Regions from separate parts of the Rhodococcus jostii RHA1 genome, predicted to be linked through region 1. Evidence: riboswitches for the same ligand, from Rfam matches in the RefSeq annotation. Region 1 holds a riboswitch; each other region holds the start of a gene.

Region 1 (6,875 bases):
CAACCCACACCACCACACGGTGATGCGGGTAGCCGTGACACACGTACATCTCAACCATCAGCCACACCAGTGGCAGATAGTACGAGATCTACGTAGGCGCTCGTCTCCACCCGAATCCGAGCCTGCGCCTCAGCCAAGCGGCGCTCGGCGTCCACGAGATCAGTGCCGACCGCGACTATGACACCTTGACGATCCGCAGAGGACCGGAGTGGACCGAGGTGTTGCCCTGGTTCGAGAGAACACTGCAACCGGATGACCCCCTCGACCTGACGCGCGGCTTCGATGCCCTGCACGCGTTCGATCACCACATTCTCGTAACCAAAGAATGCGACGCAGCCTGCACCGCGCCCGGGTGCTCGCGATTGCGGCGGCAGCCCGGCAAGATGACAGATCGACTCCCGGACCAGATCGCGACCCATCGCACGGTGCACCAGCTCCCAAATGAAATCGCCTCCAGGACGGGTATTGCCCTCGATGATCCGGGGCCCGGCCGAACCGATACGCACTTCGGTATGAGCCGGCCCGAAGGAATGACCGATCGAACTGAGGAAATCGGTGACGAGACGGCGGAGCTCGGCAAGGGCCGATGCCGCGAGCGCGGCCGGCATCAGATGACCGGTTTCGATATACCGTGGCGGGCCGGTGGTGGTTTTTGCGGTCACCGCGATGATGTCGTGCCGGCCATCCGTGGTGAAGGATTCGACGCTGTATTCGGGGCCGTCGATGAACTCTTCGACGAGGGTCGGCCCGGGGCACTCGCCGCGAGAGCAGGCGAATGCGGATTCGACCTGGTCAAGGCTGGAGACGCGAAAAACACCGGAGCTGCCGGCGCCTTCAGCCGGCTTGACGATGATCGGGCCGCCCACTGACCGAAGAAAGCTCCGTACCTCGGAGGCCGAATCGCAGCTTCGGGTCAGCACAGCTCCGAGATCACGGCCGGCCAGGTGCTCGCGCATGGCGATCTTGTCGCGGGTCAACCGGACGGCTTCCCGCGCATTGCCCTTGATGCCCAATGCCTCTTTGATCACGGCGGCCGGCATGAGGCCGTGCTCGGTGAATGACACGACGGCATCGACGGGTTCAACCTCGTGCAGCTCCTGCGCCATGCTGAGCGCCTCTGCCTGGTTGCGGTAATCGAATACGCACAGCCGGTGGGCGCGCCTGGCCTGCCGCGCGGTGACCGATTCGGAATTCTGAAACACAGACAGCTCGACCGGTAGATCTTCGATCCTTCGGAAAGTCTCGTCATGTCCGCCGACGATCAAAATGTGAGCCATGCCGACCCAGCTCCTCGAGGTCCGCTGATTCCCGGAGGTCGCGCTCGTCCGGCCGGTCTCACTTCCGGCCCTCGATTACGCTGAAGCCGCAGGGCAGGAGCGTACTGCCGGTGAGTTCGAGGCCTGCGCGCTCGTATAGGCGCGCGTAGTCCTGAATCGTTCGCTCCCGGCCGCCCGTCATGACCAGCATGGCGACGTCCACCACATTTCCCCAGACGTATCCGCCGTCCCCGCTGATCACCCGCTCCAGGACCAGGATCCTGCCGCCGGGCTCGAGTGCGTTCGCGCAATTGATGAGGACGCGTACCGAGTCGTCGTCGTTCATCGTGTGGAGAACGCTCTTGAGCAGGTGGACGTCGCCCCCGCCAGGCACCTCTGTGAAACCGTCGCCGGGCACAATGCCACACCGCTCATCGACGCCATATTCCCGCAACGTGTGACCGGCCCTGGCCAGCGAGAACTCCAAGTCGTAAATCGTGCCCCGCAGATGATCGTGTTTGTGCAACAGCTGGGCGGTCACGATGCCGTAGCCACCGCCGACATCGACGACGTGCCGATTGTCCGTGAAATCGATCGCTTCCGCGGTCTCGAGACCGGCGCGGATCGAGATCTCGTGCCAGCCCAGATGGAAGCGCTGGGCGGAGTCGGGGTGCTCGGCCAGGTACTCGAAGAGGGATTTGCCGAAGAACTGGCCGAATCCTGTCTGTCCCGTACGTGCGCATTGGAGCAGCTCACTCCAGGCCAGGTACGTTTCTGCGCCGGCAAAGAGCTCCACCTCGCTTGCGATCGATTCCGGATTATCCCTGCGCAAGAATTCGGCTCGCGGCGTGAGTGCGCATCTGTCCTGCTCGTCCACGGAGAAGATCCCCGCGCTCATGAGTAGGCGGAGGATCCGCTTCAGCGCATCGGGATCAGTGCCGCTTCGTTGGGCGAGGTCGGCAAGCGCCATTGGGCCCGCCGCCAGCAGATCGGCGAGCTCCAGCTCGACGGCTACGAACAAGCAGCTGGATATGTTGTAGCCATGAACCATTTCTTTGACACAGAGACGGTCGGGCTTGTCACGGAAGTCGAAATACATTGTGCGCCTTCGAATAGGTTGTGGAGTACAGCAATACGTGGAACTCCCGGACTGCCGGGCGTTCAACCAGCGTGAGGTTTCACCGCATCGCGCGATAGATACCCAGGGGCTGGCAACCATCCACCCCCGCCCGCACCGACGTAGGTTCAGGTGGTAGTCGCAGGGTCCGACTCCGACCCCAGATTTCGCACCAGCCAACGCCCGTCGACGAGATGCACGAGGACCGGGCACACGTACCGGGGATCGTTCGGCTGCCACAGACCGCCCTCCAGCGCCGAGGCGTCGAGTACGTAGAGCGCCTCGACCTATGGGGCGACCATCCTGGTCGAAAGGCACCCACAGCGGATGAGCCGGCACCGGCCCGGCAAGGGCGGCCTCAACCGCCTCACTTTCCCAACCGTCAACAGTCAACAGTCAACTGACAGTGGTTGTCACGCACCCACTTCTGCGCCAGTACCGCCCGGAAGTCGGGATCCACATTCGGCCGGATCCACCGCACGAAGCTGCCGGTACGTCTGCCGGACCTCGGGCGGCAACGAGTCGATCTGCTCGTCGGTCAGCTGCGGAAGCCGGACGCACGCGTCGAGAACCACCCGACAGGCAGCCATGGTTGCCCTGCCCCTCGATCAGCGGGTCGAGACGAAGCCGTCAGCGGCGTCGCCGGGGTCTGGGGTTTCCTCGTGCGCCATCTCCTCGAACACCTGACCGCATCGCGCGCGCTCGTGTTGTCGAAAGGCCGGCACGTCCGCCAACTCCACCCGCCGGTGCCTGCCCGGCGACGAGTACGGAATCTTCCCGGCCCAGCAACCGCACCAACGTCGGCCGGGTAATGCCCAGCAGTTCCGCGGCCTCCTGCGTCGTCAACACCGTCCGATGCGGCTCCACCGTCACCGCCTGCCCCCGATCCAGAGCCGTGACCGCGTCGACGAGCAGCCTCCGGACACTGTCCGGCAACGGCGCCGAACCCTCCGGAGTCGAGATCGTCACATCATCCTGACCAGCGATAACATACTTCAACGCGGGTGAGAAGGTCCCGATCGTCGGCGCCCGGCGGCAACACCGTGTGGTTCATCCGAGCGGCCATACCTCAACCATGAAGCGAAAAAAACGAACACAATCTCCTGCGCAGCGGACGAGGTGGCTCTCAGCCCAGCCCGTGGAGGAACTCCTCGACCACTTTCCGGTACTGCTCCGGCTGGTCGTCGTGGACGAGGTGCCCGGCGTCCTCGATGCGGACGTACTCGGCGCCGGGATGCCGCTCCGCCATGGTCCGCATCTGACCGTCGGGGGTGATCGTGAACTCCCCCTCGATCAGCAGGGCAGGAACGGTGATCGACGCCCACTGGTCCCAGAAGTGCCTGCCGCCCCACTCCTCGGAGATGTCGCGGAACGTGTCGACGTCCCCGTGTAGGTACCAGCCGTCGGCGCGCTGCTCGAACGAGTCCAGGAAGTACTGTCCGGCAACCGGACCGAAGAACTCGAAGAGGTCTTCCCGTGTCGCGAACGGCTGCGGCCAGTTCGAGATCATCGCCGCCCAGTCCGCGGCGGTCCGGCCCCGGAAGTCGGGGGCCATGTCTTCGAGCACGAGCGCCGACACCTTCTCGGGGTGTTCGGCCGCCAGGCACCACGCGTGCAGGGCGCCCATCGAATGACCGATCACCACCCACGGCTCGGCGAAGGGCGCGAGTGCGGCGGCCAGATCTGCCACGAACGCTTCCGTCGTCAACCGCGACGGTGCGGGCCTGCCGTGACCTGCGGCGTCGAACGTGAAGACGTGGCCGTGCTCGCGCAACCACGGCACGTGCCGACCCCAGGTCCGCGCGCTGCCCATCAGCCCGTGCAACAGCAGAATCTGCTGCCCCGTCCCACCCTCGTCGTGCAACGCACTCTCACCTGCCACCCCTCCGACGCTAGCGGAGTAATCTCGCCCGCATGGCAGTGGTAAAGATCAACGCAATCGAAATCCCCGAGGGCTCAGGCCCCGAACTCGAGAAGCGCTTCGCAGCGCGCGCGCACGCCGTGGAGAACTCCCCCGGCTTCCTCGGATTCCAGCTTCTGCGCCCCGTCAAGGGCGAGAACCGCTACTTCGTCGTCACCCAGTGGGAGAGCGAAGAGGCATTCGCGGCGTGGCGCGACGGTCCGGCCCGGGAAGCACACGCGGGTGAGCAGAAGAAGCCGGTGGCGTCCGGAGCGTCTCTGCTGGAGTTCGAGGTCGTTCTCGACGTCGCGGCAGCGAACAAGGGCTGAGAGACGGGGCCGAGCGGGAGGATTGACACGACGGCCCGCCGGGTGCAAAAGTTCGCAGGACAAAGCGATGGTTCGGCAGGAATCCGGTGCAATCCCGGAGCGGTCGCGCCACTGTAAATCGGAGTAGTCCTTCACGGGAGCCACCTCGACAGCCAGATACTGCGGCCATCGCCTGGACCTAGGGGACGCGAAATCCCAGGAGGAACTATGGCACTCGCCTACGCACCCGGCTCGTCGGTCGACACGACCCGTCTCGCCGTCATCTCTTTCGCGATCGTTCTGTTCGCGATGCTCGCTCTCTACCTCGTTGGTTTCGACCAGGGCGCGATTTCGCGCAGTGGCATGTACATGCATGAACTGATGCACGACGGCCGCCACCTCCTGGGTCTGCCATGCCACTGACCGATTCCTTCGCGAAACTCCTCATCCGCGGCCTGCTGGCCGGCCTGATCGCAGGCATCCTGGCCGGTGGCGTCGCGTTCGTCCTCGGTGAGTCGCACATCGATGCGGCCATCGCGATCGAAGAGTCGAACAGCGCCGCCGAAGCCGAAGTCCACTCACACGACGCCACTCAGGCGGCCGAGCCGGCCGGGCACTCGCACGACGAGGAAGAGGCACTGGTCAGCCGTGACGGACAGCGCTTCGGGCTGTTCCTCGCCACGTCCCTTGCGGGCCTGGCTCTGGGGGCGATCTTCGCCGTCGTCGCGAATTACGCACGTCGAGTGACGACGCTGTCCGGGCCGTTGCTCGGTCTGACATTGGCCACATTGGGCTGGTTGGCAATCGAGGCGGTGCCGTTCTTCAAGTACCCCGCCAACCCACCGGCTGTCGGAGACCCCGAAACGATCACCCAGCGCACCTGGCTGTGGCTCGCCGCAGTCGTGCTGGGTCTGCTCGCGGTGGTGACCTCGGTCTTCGCGGCGAAGGCCGTCGCGGCGCAGGAATTCCTGTCGCTGCGAATCGCGGCGCCGGTTCTCGCCTTCCTCGTCGTGGTGACCATCGGCTACCTCGTGCTGCCCACCGTCGACGAAGTGGGCGACGACTTCCCCGCAGTGCTGCTGTGGCAGTTCCGGCTGTCGTCCCTCGCAACGCAGGCCACGTTGTGGCTGGTTCTCGGACTGGCATTCGCGTTCCTCACGGAGCGCGCCACCCGGGCCACGGCACCCGCGCCGGCGAACGCCGCCTGACCCACAGGGCGTCAGCGGGATTTGTCCCATCGGGCCGGGTCCGCCTCCAGGGCGGCCCGGTCCCAGGCACCCCGCTCGGCGGCCGCGTCATACGTGCTGTGCAGGAACTTCAGCAGTGCGGCATCGGGATCGTCTGCGGTGCGCACGGTCTCGTACGGCAGCAGGAACTGGCCGTTCTCCTTGCTGTAGAAGGCTCCGTCGGGCCTGACCGGGTAGTCGGCGAACCCGTCCGGCTCCGGGTAGGCGTACGCGTAGAACGCGCCTTCGACGCCACCACCGGGCCAGAAACCGCAGCTGCTCAGCTCATGCGAGTAACCCTCGACCATCACCCAGTCGCCGCAGTTCGGCGCTCCCCCAGGATGAGTCGGTGCTGTTCTTCCGGAGAACCGCGTACAGGCCAGGTCGAGCGCACCCCAGAAGAAGTGCACGGGACTGACCTTCCCGATGAAATGGGAACGGAACTCGTGCAGGACGCGGTCGGCCTGCACGAGCTGCCGCCAGAACTGGTGCACCGACTCACCGTCGTACGAACAGTGCTGCGTGTCCTCCGCGAACGGGACGGCGGGGTCCACCTCGTTGGGCCGGGCCAGAATGGTCGTCGCCACACCCAGTTCGGCCAGCGTGTCCATCGTCTCCGCATAGAAATCGGCCACCGACTTCGGTTCGAGGGCGACCGTCCCGGTGCCGCCCGTGCTGGTGCGGATCACCAGTCGATGGTCGGCGAAGTCGAATTCGATGTCGAAACAGTCGGTGCCGTACGGAATCGTCGACGTCGTGAGACCGCGGGGGCTCACGTACAGCGGGACCTGCCACCAGTGGTTGATCAGCGGTGCGTGGGCCAAGCGGATCTTCCCGACGATCTGCGTCCACATGTGCAGGGTGTTCCGCGTCGACGTCCAGTCGTCCACCTTCAACGCCGGCCACGCATCTCCGGACCGTGTCTGCTCGCGCACAGTGCCTCCCTGCCGACGACGTGCATTTCAATGTGCCCCTCGTACGGGGTGATGGCAAGCGTGTCGCACCCATACCCGGGTAGGGGTGGCCTCCACTCCCCGGAGTGATGTGCCGCGACGTCGCCGATACCAG
Region 2 (6,875 bases), 2.0 Mb from region 1:
GGCGGACCGTTTCCCCAACCCATCTGGCACACCTCTTCATGTCACGCACGTGCCGTGCCGAAACCATGGAAGATGCCGCTGGGGAAGACGCATCATTCGAACGGGAGTTCGAATGATGTCAGTCTGCCATCACACCCGCAGACCGGTCAACGCGGGCCACCCGGACTCACGTCACGAGCGCGGCCAGACCTCGCAGACGGTCCTCGGCCGGCCTCCTCGGGCAGCTCACACACTTGCCCGACCCGGGGGTCTCGTAGATCAAGCAGCACGACGCCCGCTGCGTGAACCGGCGTGACAGTGCCCCGGCCCGGACGTCGACGAACCGCGGGTCCGGCAGCACCGCACCGACGCGGCGGAGTGCGTCCACCAGCCCCCGGGCGAAGATGCTGCCGCGTGCGCGATCGCCGCACGCCGTTCCCGCGTCGAGTGCCCGGTTGGCGATCGAATCCGTCGTGATCGCCCACATCGCCGCCTGCCGCACCCCGGACGCCGCGGCGAGAGCGTCGATGATCGGCGTCAGCGCCGCGGCCATCTCGGACGCCAGCTCGGACAGCCCCTCGGTGACCGGCAGTGCCGACGACGCGGTCAGGCCGCCGAGATACCCGTCGTCCCGCAGGAATGCCACGGCGTCGACGAGCCGAGGCCGGGCGGCGACCCCGGTGACGAGCGCGGTCGCGATCGGAATCCCGGTCAGTGTCGAGCTGGCCGAGTACCACCACAGGGTGCCGTTGACCCGGGGATCGTCGCTGCCCCACCGCCGCGCCGTGTCCGCGACGCGGTCCGCGAGCCAGCCGGGATCGGTCAGGCGCACGGCCGGGAACGAGGAGGCCCCGGGTTGCCCGATCTGGTCGGCGATCATCGGGACGCGGCGGGCGGTCAGCTCGTACGCACGCCGCAGTTGCTCATCCATCGGCCAACCCCAGGATCTCCATCGACAGCCGCGGCGCCGACCGCACCACGGCGCGGATGCCGAACACCCCGCCCAGCACGGTGTCGTCCAGCACGTCGGCGGGCGGACCGGTGCTGATCACCCGTCCATCGTGCATCACGGCCAGCGTGTCGCAGAACTCGACGGCCAGCCGGAGGTCGTGCATGGTCACGACGATCGCCAGACCGTCGCACGCGAGGTCACGCAGCAGGTTCATCACCGTCAGCTGATGCCGCAGGTCGAGGTGGTTGGTGGGTTCGTCGAGCAGCAGGACCCTCGGCTGCTGCGCGAGCGCCCGGGCGATCGACACCCGTTGACGCTCCCCACCCGACAGTGCCTGGACGTCGCGACCCGCGAGTTCGGCCAGCCCGACCTGACGTATGCACGTCTCGACGATCTCACCGTCGGCGCCGGTCGCCCGCTCGAACCAGCCCCGGTGCGGGATGCGTCCGAGCGAAACGGATTCGCGCACGGTCAGTCCCGCGGACACCCGCGGCTCCTGGGTGCTCGCCCCGATCGTGCGGGCCAGTTCCCGCCGGCCCAGATCGGCGGTATCCGTTCCGTCGACGACGACGGCGCCCCCGGTCGGGGTGAGCGCGCGGTAGCAGCAGCGCAGCGCGGTGGTCTTGCCGGAACCGTTGGGCCCGACCAACGCCAGCACCTCCCCGGGACGCACGGAGAAGTCGATGCCGTGCAGCACTTCCCGCGACCCGAGTTCGGCGCGGACACGTTGCAGGCTCAGGGCGGTCACTGTTCGGCCCTCCGATACTGCCGGTAGAGCATCCACACGAAGATCGGCGCTCCCACGAGCGCGGTGACGACGCCCACCGGGACCTCGATGCTGTGCGCGACCGACCGCGCGGCCGTGTCCGCCGCGACCATCGCGATCGCGCCGAGGAATGCGGCGACGGGCAGCAGCCTGACCGCCCGGGCGCCCACGACGTACCCGGCAAGGTGCGGCACCAGCAGACCGATGAAGCCGATACCGCCTGCGACGGACACGGCGGCCCCGGCCAGCATCGACACACCGAGCAACTGCACGACGCGGAAGCGTCGCACGTGCATGCCGAGGGCGGCGGCGCCGTCGTCTCCCGCCTGCAGCAGGTCGATTCGGCTCGCGCTCAGCATCATCGCAGCCCCGACCGTCGCGAGTGCCACGGCCGGGAAGATCGCCGTCGACCAGCGCGAGTCGCCGAAACCGCCCGCCAGCCAGTGCATCACCGAACTCAGTTGATGCTCGTCCGCGACGACCAGGATCGAGAACGTGATGAGGGCCGAGAACACCTGCGCCGACGCGACCCCCACGAGGATGACGGCCGTCGGCTGCGGATACCGTCCGCCGATCGCCAGCGACAGGAACAGCGGCACCATCGCGCCCAGGAACGCCGCGACGGGGACGGTGAACGCGCCGAGCGCTCCCACCCCGAGCCCGAGCACCGTCACCACCACCACGCCGAAACCGGCACCCGAGGACACGCCGAGCAGATAGGGGTCGGCCAGCGGATTGCGGGTCACCGCCTGCGCCACGGCGCCTGCCAGGGCCAGCGCCGCACCGACGGCCGCCGCGGTCAGCGCCCGCGGCAGCCGGGAGTCGAGGACGATCGACTCCCGCGCCTGTGACCACCAGGACTCGAATGCGCCGGGGGCCACGCGGTGCGCGACGATCGCCCACACGTCGCCGACCGGGATGCGCACGGAACCGAACGACACCGCGAGGCCGACGACGAACAGGGTCGTCAGCGCGAGCGCCACCATCAGGCCCGCGAAACCGAGGCGTGCGCGGGCCGGGTGCGGCGCCTGCGCCGGCGGTGCCGCGCGTGCTGCGGTAACGGTCATCGCGCGCCGACGACGTCCGGATGCAGTGCCCGCGCGATCGTCTCCACCGACCGCACCAGGCGCGGGCTCTCGAAGAAGTCGTCGAGCGGCACCACCACGAAGCGGCCGGCCTTCACGGCGGGTGTCGTCGACATGATCGGGTGCGACTTCAGGAAGTCGATCTTCGCCCGCGCACTCGTCGTGCCGTAGTCGAGGACGACGATCGCCTCCGGGGCGCGTTCACCGATGATCTCCCAGGTGGACTTCGAATACGGCTTCTCGCCCTCGGCGAAGAGGTTGGCCGCGCCCGCGTGGTCCGCGATGAGCTGGCCGACTCCCACACCGCCGATCGTCAGCGGGACGTCCTCGCCGGAATCGTAGAAGAACGTCGGAACCGGGGCGGTGCCCGCGATCTCGTCGCGCACGGCCTGCAACCCGGACGTCACCCGGTCGGTGATCGCCCGCGCCCGGTCCGGGACTCCGAGGATCTCGCCGAGCTGCTGGTAGTCGCCGCGCAGCAAACCGATGTCCGGGAAGCCGTGCCCGCAGTACTCGGAGAACAGGAACGTGGGAATGCCCTGGTCGCCGAGGGATTCACGCGACCGCCCCTCCTTCTCGTCGAATGCGCTCCGCATTCCGCCGACCACCAGGTCGGGGTCGAGGTCGAGGATCTGCTCCCGGGTCGGGTACTCCTTCGCGAGTTTCGGGATCTTCCCGAAGGCGTCCGCGAACTCCGGCAGCGGGGTCGCGTCGCCGTACCCCGTGCCGACGATGCGGTCGCCGGCCCCCATCTCGATCAGCACCTCGGTGACGTGATCGTTCATGCTGACGATGCGCTGGGGCGGGGCGTCGAACGTCTCCGTTCGATCGCAGTTGGTGACGGACACCGGCTCGGCGAAGGATTCGGCGGAAGCGGTCTGCCCCACGGACTCCCCGCGCGAACAGCCGGCGACCACCAGCGCGGCCACCAGCGCGGCCAGACCGGTACTTCTGAACAACTGACCGTGCATGTAAACCTCATTGCGGCTCAGAGCCACGAATGAGAAGTCAGCAGACGCCGGTGCGGCGCCTGCAGGACTCCGCTTCGTAGACCACGACGAAAAGGATGTCGCACACCCCACGCCGGGTAATCGGGCTCGCCACCGAAAGGATCTGGTGGCCTACCGTTGCGGGTCAGCGCCGGATTCGGACCGGCTTCCCCCGTGCGTGTGGCTGCAAGTGCGATGCCGAGTATGCACGATTTGCCGGGAGCCGCATCACACCCCCGTCGGTGACACCCCGATCCGCACTACAGTCGGCAGTCGCAGCTGCCCGCCCCCGACACGCCGGAGATGACGCATGACACGTTGGGCCTCGACCGTTGTTTCACGCAAATGGTGGGTCCTGAGCCTCGCCGTCGTCGCCGTTCTGGTGAGCGGCCTGTGGGGCACCGGTGTCTTCGCGAAACTCAGCTCGGGCGGGTTCACCGATCCCGGTAGCGAATCCGCGGAGGTGGCCCGGATCGTCCAGGACAACCTGGGTCCGCAGACACCGGACATCATCGCGATCTACACCGCACCCGACGGGAAGACCCTGGACGACATCGGCCCCGAGGTGACCGCGAGTCTCGACCGGTTCGCCGCCGAGGTGCCGACGTACTCGGTGACGTCGTACTGGACCGCGGACGCGGCGAAGAAGCAGCTGATGGTGTCGGAGGACGGCACCAAGGCGTCGGCCGCGATCACCGTCGACCCGGACGCCGGGATCACGGCCGCCACGTTCGACGACCTGCTGCCGAAGCTCGAGGTGGAGGGCATCGACACCGAGTTCGCGGGCAATTCGGTGGTGGGTGTGGCGTTCAACAACCGGCTGCAACAGGACCTGGTGCTGGCCGAGGCGATCGCGCTCCCGATCACTCTCGTGTTGCTGGTCTTCATCTTCGGCGGACTGGTGGCCGCGGCCGTTCCGGTGTTCGTCGGGCTGCTCTCGATCTTCAGTGCCCTCGCCACCCTGCGCCTGCTGACCCTGTTCACCGACGTCAGTTCGTTCGCGATCAACGTGGCGTCCCTGCTCGGCCTGGGGCTCGCGATCGACTACGGCCTGTTCGTCGTCGGACGTTTCCGCGAGGAACTCGAGTCCGGCGCCGACGTCGCCGAGGCGACCCGGCGCACCGTGCTGACCGCGGGCCGCACCGTGCTGTTCTCCGGTCTGCTTCTCGTGTGCGCCTTCTCGGGCATGCTCGTGTTTCCGCAGGACGTGATCAAGTCTCTGGGGTTCGGTGCGATGGCCGCGGTCGCGAGCGCGGCGCTGCTGTCGCTCACCGCGGTTCCGGCGCTGCTCGCGATCCTGGGGCATCGCATCAACGCACTGACCTGGCACAAGGACGCTTCGCAGCGTGGGGAGGTTCGCGCCCGCAAGTTCTGGGGCTCCGTCGTCACCTGGGTGATGCGGCGGCCGGTCGCCATCGCGGTCGGCATCGTCGCGGGGCTGCTGGTCCTCGCCTCGCCCCTGCTCAGCGCGTCGCTCGGCGAGGTCACGTACACGGCGCTGCCGGAGAACGACCCCGCCCGCATCGCCACCGACACTCTCACCACCGAATTTCCGACCACCGGAAACGGCGCCACCCTCATTCTCCGGGGCACCGACGGCACCGCCCCGACCGCGGCCGACGGTGCCGCGGTTGCCCAGGCCGCCGGCCAGGTGGAGGGCATCGGGGCGGCGACCGTCGTCGCGTCCGGCAACGAACTGGTCGCCGTCCAGGCCGTCTACTCCGAGGGTGTCACCACCGACGACCAGAGCGCGGCGGTCGATGGTCTCCGCGCCATCACGCCACCCGAGGGAACCGAACTCCTCGTCGGCGGCGGCCAGGCGACCGTCGACGACGGGAACGCGGCGATCGTGCACTGGATGCCGGTGATGATCGCGATCATGGTGGGGTCGACGCTCGTGCTGCTGTTCCTGGCGTTCGGTTCGGTGGTGCTGCCGATCAAGGCGGTCGCGATGGCGGGGCTGAGCCTCGCCGCCACGTTCGGTGTGCTCACGTGGATCTTCGAGCTGGGCCACGGCGCGAGTCTGCTCGGGGTCAGTCCGGCACCGCTCGAGGCGACGTTCGTGGTCCTCATCCTCGCCGTGGTCTTCGGCCTGTCGACCGATTACGAGGTGTTCCTGATGTCACGGATGGTCGAGGCGCACGAGGCAGGCGCGACCACGGAAGAGGCGGTGCGCTTCGGCACCGAGCGCACGGGCCGCATCGTGACGGCCGCGGCGCTGCTGCTCGTGGTAGTGACCGGAGCGTTCACCATCTCCGGTCTGTCGATCATGCGGTTCCTCGGTGTGGGAATGATCGTCGCGCTCCTCGTCGACGCGACGGTGGTTCGCATGCTCCTCGTTCCGTCCCTCGTGAAGCTGATGGGCGAGGCCAACTGGTGGGCTCCGGCCTGGATGAAGAAGGTGCACGCCAAGGTGGGTCTGGGCCACTAGTGCATTATCTTACTTTGGAGTAAGTTCGGGTCATGGCCACCTACCTCGTCACCGGCGGAACCGGCTTCCTGGGTCGGCACGTGCTGCCCCTGATCCTCGACCGCGATGAATCAGCCGAGATCCACGTCCTCGTCCGGCGCGCGTCCGTCGCGCGGTGGGAGGCGCTCGTCGACGGCATGCCGGGCGGCGAACGCGTGCATCCGCTGATCGGCGACCTGACCGAGCCCGGCCTCGCACTCACCTCGGCGCCGGCGGCCGACCACGTCCTGCACCTCGGCGCGATCTACGACCTCACGGCGGGCGACGAACAGGCCACCACGAACGTCGACGGCACCCGCTCGGTGATCGCACTGGCCCGGGAATTGGATGCGACGCTGCACCACGTCTCGTCCATCGCCGTCGCGGGGGATCACGAAGGTCCGTTCAGGGAAACCGATTTCGATCTCGGGCAGGGTTTCCCCACCCCGTATCACCGCACCAAGTTCGAGGCGGAGAAGCTGGTCCGGGAAGCCGACGGCCTGCGGTGGCGCATCTACCGCCCCTCCGCGGTGGTCGGCAGTTCGGTCACCGGCGAGATGGACAAGATCGACGGCCCGTACTACCTCTTCCCCGCCATCGCGGCGCTCGCGAAACTCCCCGCGGCCCTGCCCGTGGCCGTCCCGCGGATCGGATC
Region 3 (6,875 bases), 4.4 Mb from region 1:
CTCGGCGCATGATCGCCGAGCATCTCCGCACACTCCTCTGACCGTTCACCGAGATGCGGTGCCACATACCCGTTCCGCGAGAAGCCGACCCGCCCCTCATCACGCGGGCCGGTAGCGGAGCCAGACGACGCCGTCGTCGAATGTACGGCTCGCGATGAGGTCGCCGCGCTTCCTGATGCTGTGAACGGCGTTGTCGGCCAGGTGATCCTTCTCGTGAATCGTGACCGTACCGAAGTAGTCCGCGAGGACGCGGGACGCGAGCAGTCCGGCGATGACGACGGCGTGTGCGTCCCGGCGTGGGATGTTCACGCGCCGCGATCGCATGGATCGGTCAACGCGGCGACGCAGGGCGATGTGGTGGTTCATGGTGATACTCCCGTCTACGGGACATACCCACCGTGATCCCCGCACCCGCACGCCGCCAGGCCCCTGGGGTCACCTTCCCTCACCCCAGGGTGAGGAAGGTGACCCAGGGTGGGCGCGTCGAATCCACCCTCGAACGTCCGATCACCCACGCCGGTCGTCGGCCGTCACGGCGAGCCCGATGGTGCCGGTCTTTCCTCGGCGCAGGAGGCTGCCCTTCATCGTGAGCCAACCGAGGATGCCGTACTTTCGGGCGATCACGTCCCGCGTGTGATCGGTGTCGGCAGCGTCGAGGATGACGGCGCGGGCAGGAACCTCGGGCCCCTTCGGCTTGCCGCGAGCATCGCATGCGGCCACCGTCACTTCTGGGTTGCGGCGGATGCGTTTGACCTTGTAGGAGTCGGTGACCGTCCACATCAACAGACGGTCACCGTCGGCGGCGGCCCACAGCGGCGTCGCCACCGGGGTGCCGTCTTTCCGAAACGTGGTGAGCAGGACATACTTCGCGGACGACACCCGGTCGAATTCTGTGGTCACCGGCCCCATGCTAGACCGAACTGCGAAGCCCGGGCGGTGGGTCAGTCCCCTTCGAGTTCGCCTTCGGTCTCGAGATACACCTGCCGCAGGCCGTCGAGGGTCTGCTGCTCGGGGTGCTCCCACATGTCCCGCTCGGCCGCCTCGAGCAGGCGTTCGGCGATGCCGTGCAGGGCCCACGGGTTGGACTGTTCCATGAACTTGCGGTTCTGGTCGTCCAGCACGTACGACTCGGCGAGCTTCTCGTACATCCAGTCGGCGACGACGTTGGTGGTGGCGTCGTATCCGAACAGGTAGTCGACGGTGGCCGCCATCTCGAACGCACCCTTGTAGCCGTGGCGGCGCATCGCCTCGAGCCACCGCGGGTTCACGACGCGGGCGCGGAACACCCGGGACGTCTCCTCCGACAGGGTTCGGGTGCGCACCGACTCGGGACGGGTGCTGTCGCCGATGTACGCCTCGGGCGACTTTCCGGTGAGCGCCCGCACGGTCGCGACCATTCCGCCGTGGTACTGGAAGTAGTCGTCGGCGTCGGCGATGTCGTGTTCGCGGGTGTCGGTGTTCTTGGCCGCCACGGTGATTCGACGGTATGCGGTCCGCATGTCGTCGGCGGCGGGTGCGCCGTCGAGTCCGCGGCCGTACGCGAAACCACCCCACGTGGTGTACACGTCGGCGAGGTCGGCGTCGCCGCGCCAGCTCTTGGAGTCGATCAGCTGCAGCAGTCCGGCCCCGTAGGTGCCCGGCTTCGACCCGAAGATGCGGGTGGTCGCGCGCCGTTCGTCGCCGTGCTCGGCGAGGTCCGCCTGGGCATGTGCGCGCACGAAGTTGCTCTCCGCCGGTTCGTCCAACGCGGCGACTAGCCGGACGGCGTCGTCGAGCAGCGCCAGGACGTGCGGGAACGCGTCACGGAAGAAGCCGCTGATCCGGACCGTCACGTCGATGCGCGGCCGGCCGAGCTCCTCGAGGTCGATCACCTCGAGGTTCACCACGCGGCGGCTCGCCTCGTCCCACACCGGGCGCACACCGAGGAGCGCGAAGACCTCGGCGATGTCGTCGCCGGAGGTGCGCATCGCGGACGTGCCCCACACGGACAGGCCCACCGAGCGGGGCCACTCCCCGTGATCGGACTTGTACCGGTCCAGCAACGATTCGGCCATCGCCTGGCCGGTTTCCCAGGCGAGCCGGGACGGCACGGCCTTCGGGTCGACGGAGTAGAAGTTTCGGCCCGTCGGGAGCACGTTGATCAGCCCGCGCAGCGGCGAACCGCTCGGCCCGGCGGCGATGAATCCGCCGTCCAGCGCGTGCAGCACCTGGGCGATCTCGTTGTCGGTCTCGCGAAGCCGGGGCACCACCTCGGTGGCGGCGAAACGGAGAATCTTCGCGACGGTGGCATCGTCGGTGAGGGTGTCGGCGGCGTCCGGTTCCCAGTCGGCGTCGTGCATCCCCTGCACCAGTGCGTGCGCCTGCTGCTCGATGTCGTCTACGCGGGTGCGGGATTCGTCGCCGTCCTCGCTGAGGCCGAGCGCCTCGCGGAGTCCGGGCACGTTCTGTTCGCCGCCCCACATCTGCCGGGCGCGCAGCATCGCGAGCACCAGTTCGACCTCGGCGTCGTCGCGGGGGGCCGCACCGAGGATGTGGAGGCCGTCACGGATCTGGACGTCCTTGATCTCGCACAGCCAGCCGTCGACGTGCAGCAGCATGTCGTCGAACACGTCCTCGTCGGGCCGCTCCTCGAGTCCGAGGTCGTGGTCCATCTTGGCGGCGCGCATCAGCGTCCAGATCTGCTGGCGAATGGCCGGCAGCTTGGACGGGTCGAGCGCGGAGATGTTCGAGTGCTCGTCGAGGAGCTGTTCGAGTCGTGAGATGTCGCCGTAGCTCTCGGCGCGGGCCATCGGCGGGATCAGGTGATCGACGAGCGTCGCATGGGCGCGGCGCTTGGCCTGCGTGCCCTCGCCCGGATCGTTGACCAGGAACGGGTAGATCAGCGGCAGGTCGCCGAGCGCGGCGTCGGTGCCGCACGACGCGGACATGCCGAGTGTCTTGCCGGGCAGCCATTCGAGGTTTCCGTGCTTGCCGAGGTGGACGACGGCGTCGGCGCCGAAACCGCCGGCGGCGGCGTCCGCGGCGATCCACCGGTAGGCGGCGAGGTAGTGGTGGCTCGGCGGCAGGTCCGGGTCGTGGTAGATCGCCACCGGCTTCTCCCCGAATCCGCGCGGCGGCTGCACCATCAGCACGAGATTTCCGAACTGCATTGCGGCGATGACGATTTCACCGGCAGGATCCTGTGAGCGGTCGACGTACAGTTCGCCCGGCGCCGGACCCCAATGGTCCTCGACGCCCTCGCGCAGTTCCGCGGGCAGCGCCGAGAACCACTCGCGGTAGCGGGCGGCGGAGATCCGGATCGGGTTGCCCTCGAGCTGCTCCGCGGTCAGCCAGTCCGGGTCCTGTCCGCCGGCGGCGATGAGGGCGTGGATCAGCGCGTCGCCGTCCTGGGCCGCGAGACCCGGCACGGAATCCGGCCCGTCGACCGGGCCGAGGTCGTATCCAGCGGCCCGCATCTCGGTGAGCAACCGGATCGCACTGGCCGGGGTGTCGAGACCGACGGCGTTGCCGATGCGGGCGTGCTTCGTCGGGTACGCCGACAGCATCAGAGCGATCCGGCGGTCGGATGCGGGGATGTGCCGGAGTCGGGCGTGCCGGACGGCGATCCCCGCCACCCGGGAGGCGCGCTCGGCGTCCGGAACGTAGGTGGAGAGACCGTCGGCGTCGATCTCCTTGAACGAGAACGGCACCGTGATCAGCCGACCGTCGAACTCGGGGACCGCGACCTGGGTGGCGACGTCGAGCGGCGACAATCCGTCGTCGTTGGACTCCCACGACTCACGACTGCTGGTCAGGCACAGGCCCTGCAGGATCGGCACGTCCAGCGCGGCCAGTGCGGCGACGTCCCACGCCTCGTCGTCGCCACCGGCCGAGACTCCGGCCGGCTTGGTGCCGCCGGCGGCGAGCACGGTGACCACCATCGCGTCCGCCCGGCGCAACGTGTTCAGCAACTGCGGTTCGGCGGTACGCAGCGACGCGCAGAAGATCGGCAGCGGAGTGCCGCCCGCCGCGTCGACGGCGTCGCACAGTGCCTCGATGTAGCGGGTGTTCCCGGCCAGGTGCTGGGCGCGGTAGTAGAGAACGGCGATCGTGGGGCGCTCCGGGTTCACAGCGGGAGCGAACGGCGCGACACCCCAGCTCGGCAGGTGGACCGGCGCCTCGAAACCGTGACCGGTCAGCAGCACGGTGTCCGACAGGAAGTGGTGCAGCTGGGCGAGGTTGTCGGCGCCACCCTCGGCCAGATAGTTGTGCGCCTCCGCCGACACACCGGCGGTGACCGTCGAGCACTCCATCAGCTCGGCGTCCGGGGCGTGCTCGCCGCCGAGGACCACCACGGGCAGCCCGCTGGCCAGGACCGCGTCGAGGCCCTCTTCCCAGGCCCGGCGGCCGCCGAGGATGCGAACCACGACCAGGTCGGCGCCGTCGAGCAGTCCCGGCAGATCCTCCTCGACCAGCAGCCGTGCCGGGTTGGCCCAGCGGTAGTCCGCCCCGCTGGCGCGTGCGCTGAGCAGGTCGGTGTCGGAGGTGGAGAGCAGCAGGATCACGTGTGGAGCCTTCCTGGGGGTGTCGCGCCCCGTGGCAGTGGTTCTGTGCGGAACCGTAGGTCGGAGGACGGCAGGTGAGGGTCTGGCTCGCCCACCGGTTTCGGCGAGCTCACAGTGGCGCGACCGCGCCGGATTTTCACCGGCTTCCTCTCCTGCTGTCGCAAGTGCTGGAGATGCTACCCGGGGCCGGACGTAACCTGGGACCATGGTCGACTCCCGTTCCCGCCCCGATGCATGCCCCGGCGCGCTGCAGGTCCACCAGGCCGCGGACGGTGCGCTCGCACGCGTGCGCCTCCCAGGAGGCGTGCTGACCTCCACCCAGCTTCAGACCCTCGCGGAATCGGCCCGCGACCTCGGGAACGGCGAGATCGAACTGACCTCCCGCGGCAATGCGCAGTTGCGGGCGGTCCGCGACCCGCAGGAATTCGCGCGCCGCCTCGCCGACGCGGGTCTCCTGCCGTCGGAGACGCACGAACGGGTCCGCAACATCCTCGTCTCGCCGCTGACCGGCCGGATCGGTGGACTTGCGGACCTGCGGGATCTGGTCGACGAACTCGACCGGACGTTGTGCGCGGACTCCGCGTTGGCGGACCTGCCCGGCCGCACCCTGTTCACCCTCGACGACGGGCGCGGCGACGTCTCGGCGCTCGGCGGCGATTTCGGTGTCCATGCGGTGAGCGAGACGGAGGTCGCCCTGGTTCTCGCCGGTCGCGACAGCGGCGCCCGGATCACGACGACGGAATCGGTGAAGGTGCTCCTCGACGCCGCCCGCGTCTTCCTGGAGCTGCGCGATCAGCACTGGCGGCTGTCCGAGATCGCCGACGGGGTCGAACGAACCCTGTCGGCATTGACGCTGGCTCCGACCGCCGACCCGGTGTACGGGTTCGACGAGCATCGGCCGCCGATCGGGTGGCTCGACCAACCGGACGGCAACGTGACCCTCGGCGGCGGTCTCGCGTTCGGGATCCTCGACGCCCGGCTGGCCGAGTTCCTCGCCGCCGTCGAGAAACCGGTGATCGTCACGCCGTGGAAATCGGTGCTGCTGTGCGATCTCGACGAGTGGTCCGCCGAGCAGGTCGTCCGGGTCCTCGCCCCGATGGGCCTGATCTTCGACGAGAACTCCCCCTGGCTGAACGTCAGTGCCTGCACCGGGCAGCCCGGATGCGAGAAGGCACTCGCCGACGTGCGGTCCGACGCGCGGGATGCCGTCGCGCGCGGCGAACTCCCGGTGGAGGGCAGGCAGCACTGGTCGGGCTGCGAGCGGTGCTGCGGGCGGCCCAAGGGTGAGGTCGCCGACGTCGTTGCCACGGAGACGGGTTACCGGGTGGAGGAGCCGTGACCGCGGTGCCTCTATCGTGAGCGAATGATCGAGTACATCCGAGACGGCGCGGAGATCTACCGCCAGTCCTTCGCCACGATCCGTTCCGAGGCGGATCTCAGTGCCTTTCCCGAGGACGTCTCGCAGGCCGTGGTCCGCATGATCCACGCGAGCGGTCAGGTCGACCTCGTGGACGACGTCGCGTTCACCCCCGGCGTCGTGAAGGCCGCCCGCGCGGCGCTGGCGGGCGGCGCCCCGATCCTGTGCGACGCGCAGATGGTGGCGGCAGGCGTGACCCGGAAGCGTCTCCCCGCGGACAACGAGGTGCTCTGCACGCTGCGCGACCCCCGGGTCCCGGTGCTGGCGGAGCAGATCGGGAACACCCGCTCGGCGGCCGCGCTCGAATTGTGGGGCAGCAAACTCGAGGGTGCCGTCGTCGCGATCGGCAACGCCCCGACCGCATTGTTCTACCTGCTGGACATGATCGAATCCGGTGCACCCCGGCCCGCCGCGATCGTGGGCGGTCCGGTCGGTTTCATCGGTGCCGCGGAGTCGAAGGAAGCGTTGATCGAGCACCCGAGCGGACTCGACTATCTGGTGGTCCGCGGCCGCCGGGGTGGCAGTGCCATCACGGCTGCGGCGCTGAATGCGATTGCGAGCGAGGTCGAATGAGCTCCGAAGAGCGCGTGACCGGCAAACTGTGGGGCGTCGGCATCGGACCGGGTGACCCGGAACTGGTGACGGTGAAGGCCGCGCGGGTCATCGCCGAGGCCGATGTGGTGGCGTTCCACAGCGCCCGGCACGGCAAGAGCATCTCCCGCGCGGTCGCGGCGCCGTACCTGCGTGAAGGCCAGATCGAGGAGCACCTCGTCTACCCCGTCACCACCGAGACCGTCGACCATCCCGGCGGCTACCAGGGGGCGATGGACGAGTTCTACGAGGAGGCGTCGCAGCGACTCGCCGCCCACCTCGACGCCGGCCGTTCGGTCGCGCTCCTCGCGGCGGGCGACCCG

Evidence for each region. A riboswitch is a leader RNA that binds a small molecule or an ion and turns the genes downstream of it on or off. The one in region 1 is predicted to bind cobalamin.
Region 2: it holds a riboswitch for cobalamin, as region 1 does, so the genes downstream of both, RHA1_RS30415 (ABC transporter substrate-binding protein) here and RHA1_RS21600 (CbtB domain-containing protein) in region 1, are expected to answer to the same signal.
Region 3: it holds a riboswitch for cobalamin, as region 1 does, so the genes downstream of both, cobN (cobaltochelatase subunit CobN) here and RHA1_RS21600 (CbtB domain-containing protein) in region 1, are expected to answer to the same signal.

Annotation. Positions count from the first base shown of each region.
Region 1 is NC_008268.1:4,669,397-4,676,271, reverse strand. It holds partial or broken gene RHA1_RS53265 (hypothetical protein) at 1-96, shown strand, start outside; gene RHA1_RS21630 (ATP-grasp domain-containing protein) at 51-1,277, opposite strand; gene RHA1_RS21625 (methyltransferase) at 1,336-2,355, opposite strand; gene RHA1_RS21610 (alpha/beta fold hydrolase) at 3,500-4,255, opposite strand; gene RHA1_RS21605 (antibiotic biosynthesis monooxygenase family protein) at 4,288-4,602, shown strand; cobalamin riboswitch at 4,654-4,786, shown strand; gene RHA1_RS21600 (CbtB domain-containing protein) at 4,810-5,004, shown strand; gene RHA1_RS21595 (CbtA family protein) at 4,995-5,789, shown strand; gene RHA1_RS21590 (DUF5996 family protein) at 5,801-6,742, opposite strand.
Region 2 is NC_008268.1:6,706,041-6,712,915, reverse strand. It holds gene RHA1_RS30435 (error-prone DNA polymerase) at 1-23, opposite strand, end outside; gene RHA1_RS30430 ((2Fe-2S)-binding protein) at 167-910, opposite strand; gene RHA1_RS30425 (ABC transporter ATP-binding protein) at 903-1,679, opposite strand; gene RHA1_RS30420 (FecCD family ABC transporter permease) at 1,676-2,764, opposite strand; gene RHA1_RS30415 (ABC transporter substrate-binding protein) at 2,761-3,753, opposite strand; cobalamin riboswitch at 3,848-3,979, opposite strand; gene RHA1_RS30410 (MMPL family transporter) at 4,082-6,202, shown strand; gene RHA1_RS30405 (SDR family oxidoreductase) at 6,235-6,875, shown strand, end outside.
Region 3 is NC_008268.1:226,168-233,042, forward strand. It holds gene RHA1_RS00870 (TetR/AcrR family transcriptional regulator) at 1-41, shown strand, start outside; gene RHA1_RS00875 (hypothetical protein) at 100-309, opposite strand; gene RHA1_RS00880 (PPOX class F420-dependent oxidoreductase) at 508-909, opposite strand; gene cobN (cobaltochelatase subunit CobN) at 942-4,544, opposite strand; cobalamin riboswitch at 4,601-4,743, opposite strand; gene cobG (precorrin-3B synthase) at 4,750-5,883, shown strand; gene RHA1_RS00895 (precorrin-8X methylmutase) at 5,908-6,534, shown strand; gene RHA1_RS00900 (precorrin-2 C(20)-methyltransferase) at 6,531-6,875, shown strand, end outside.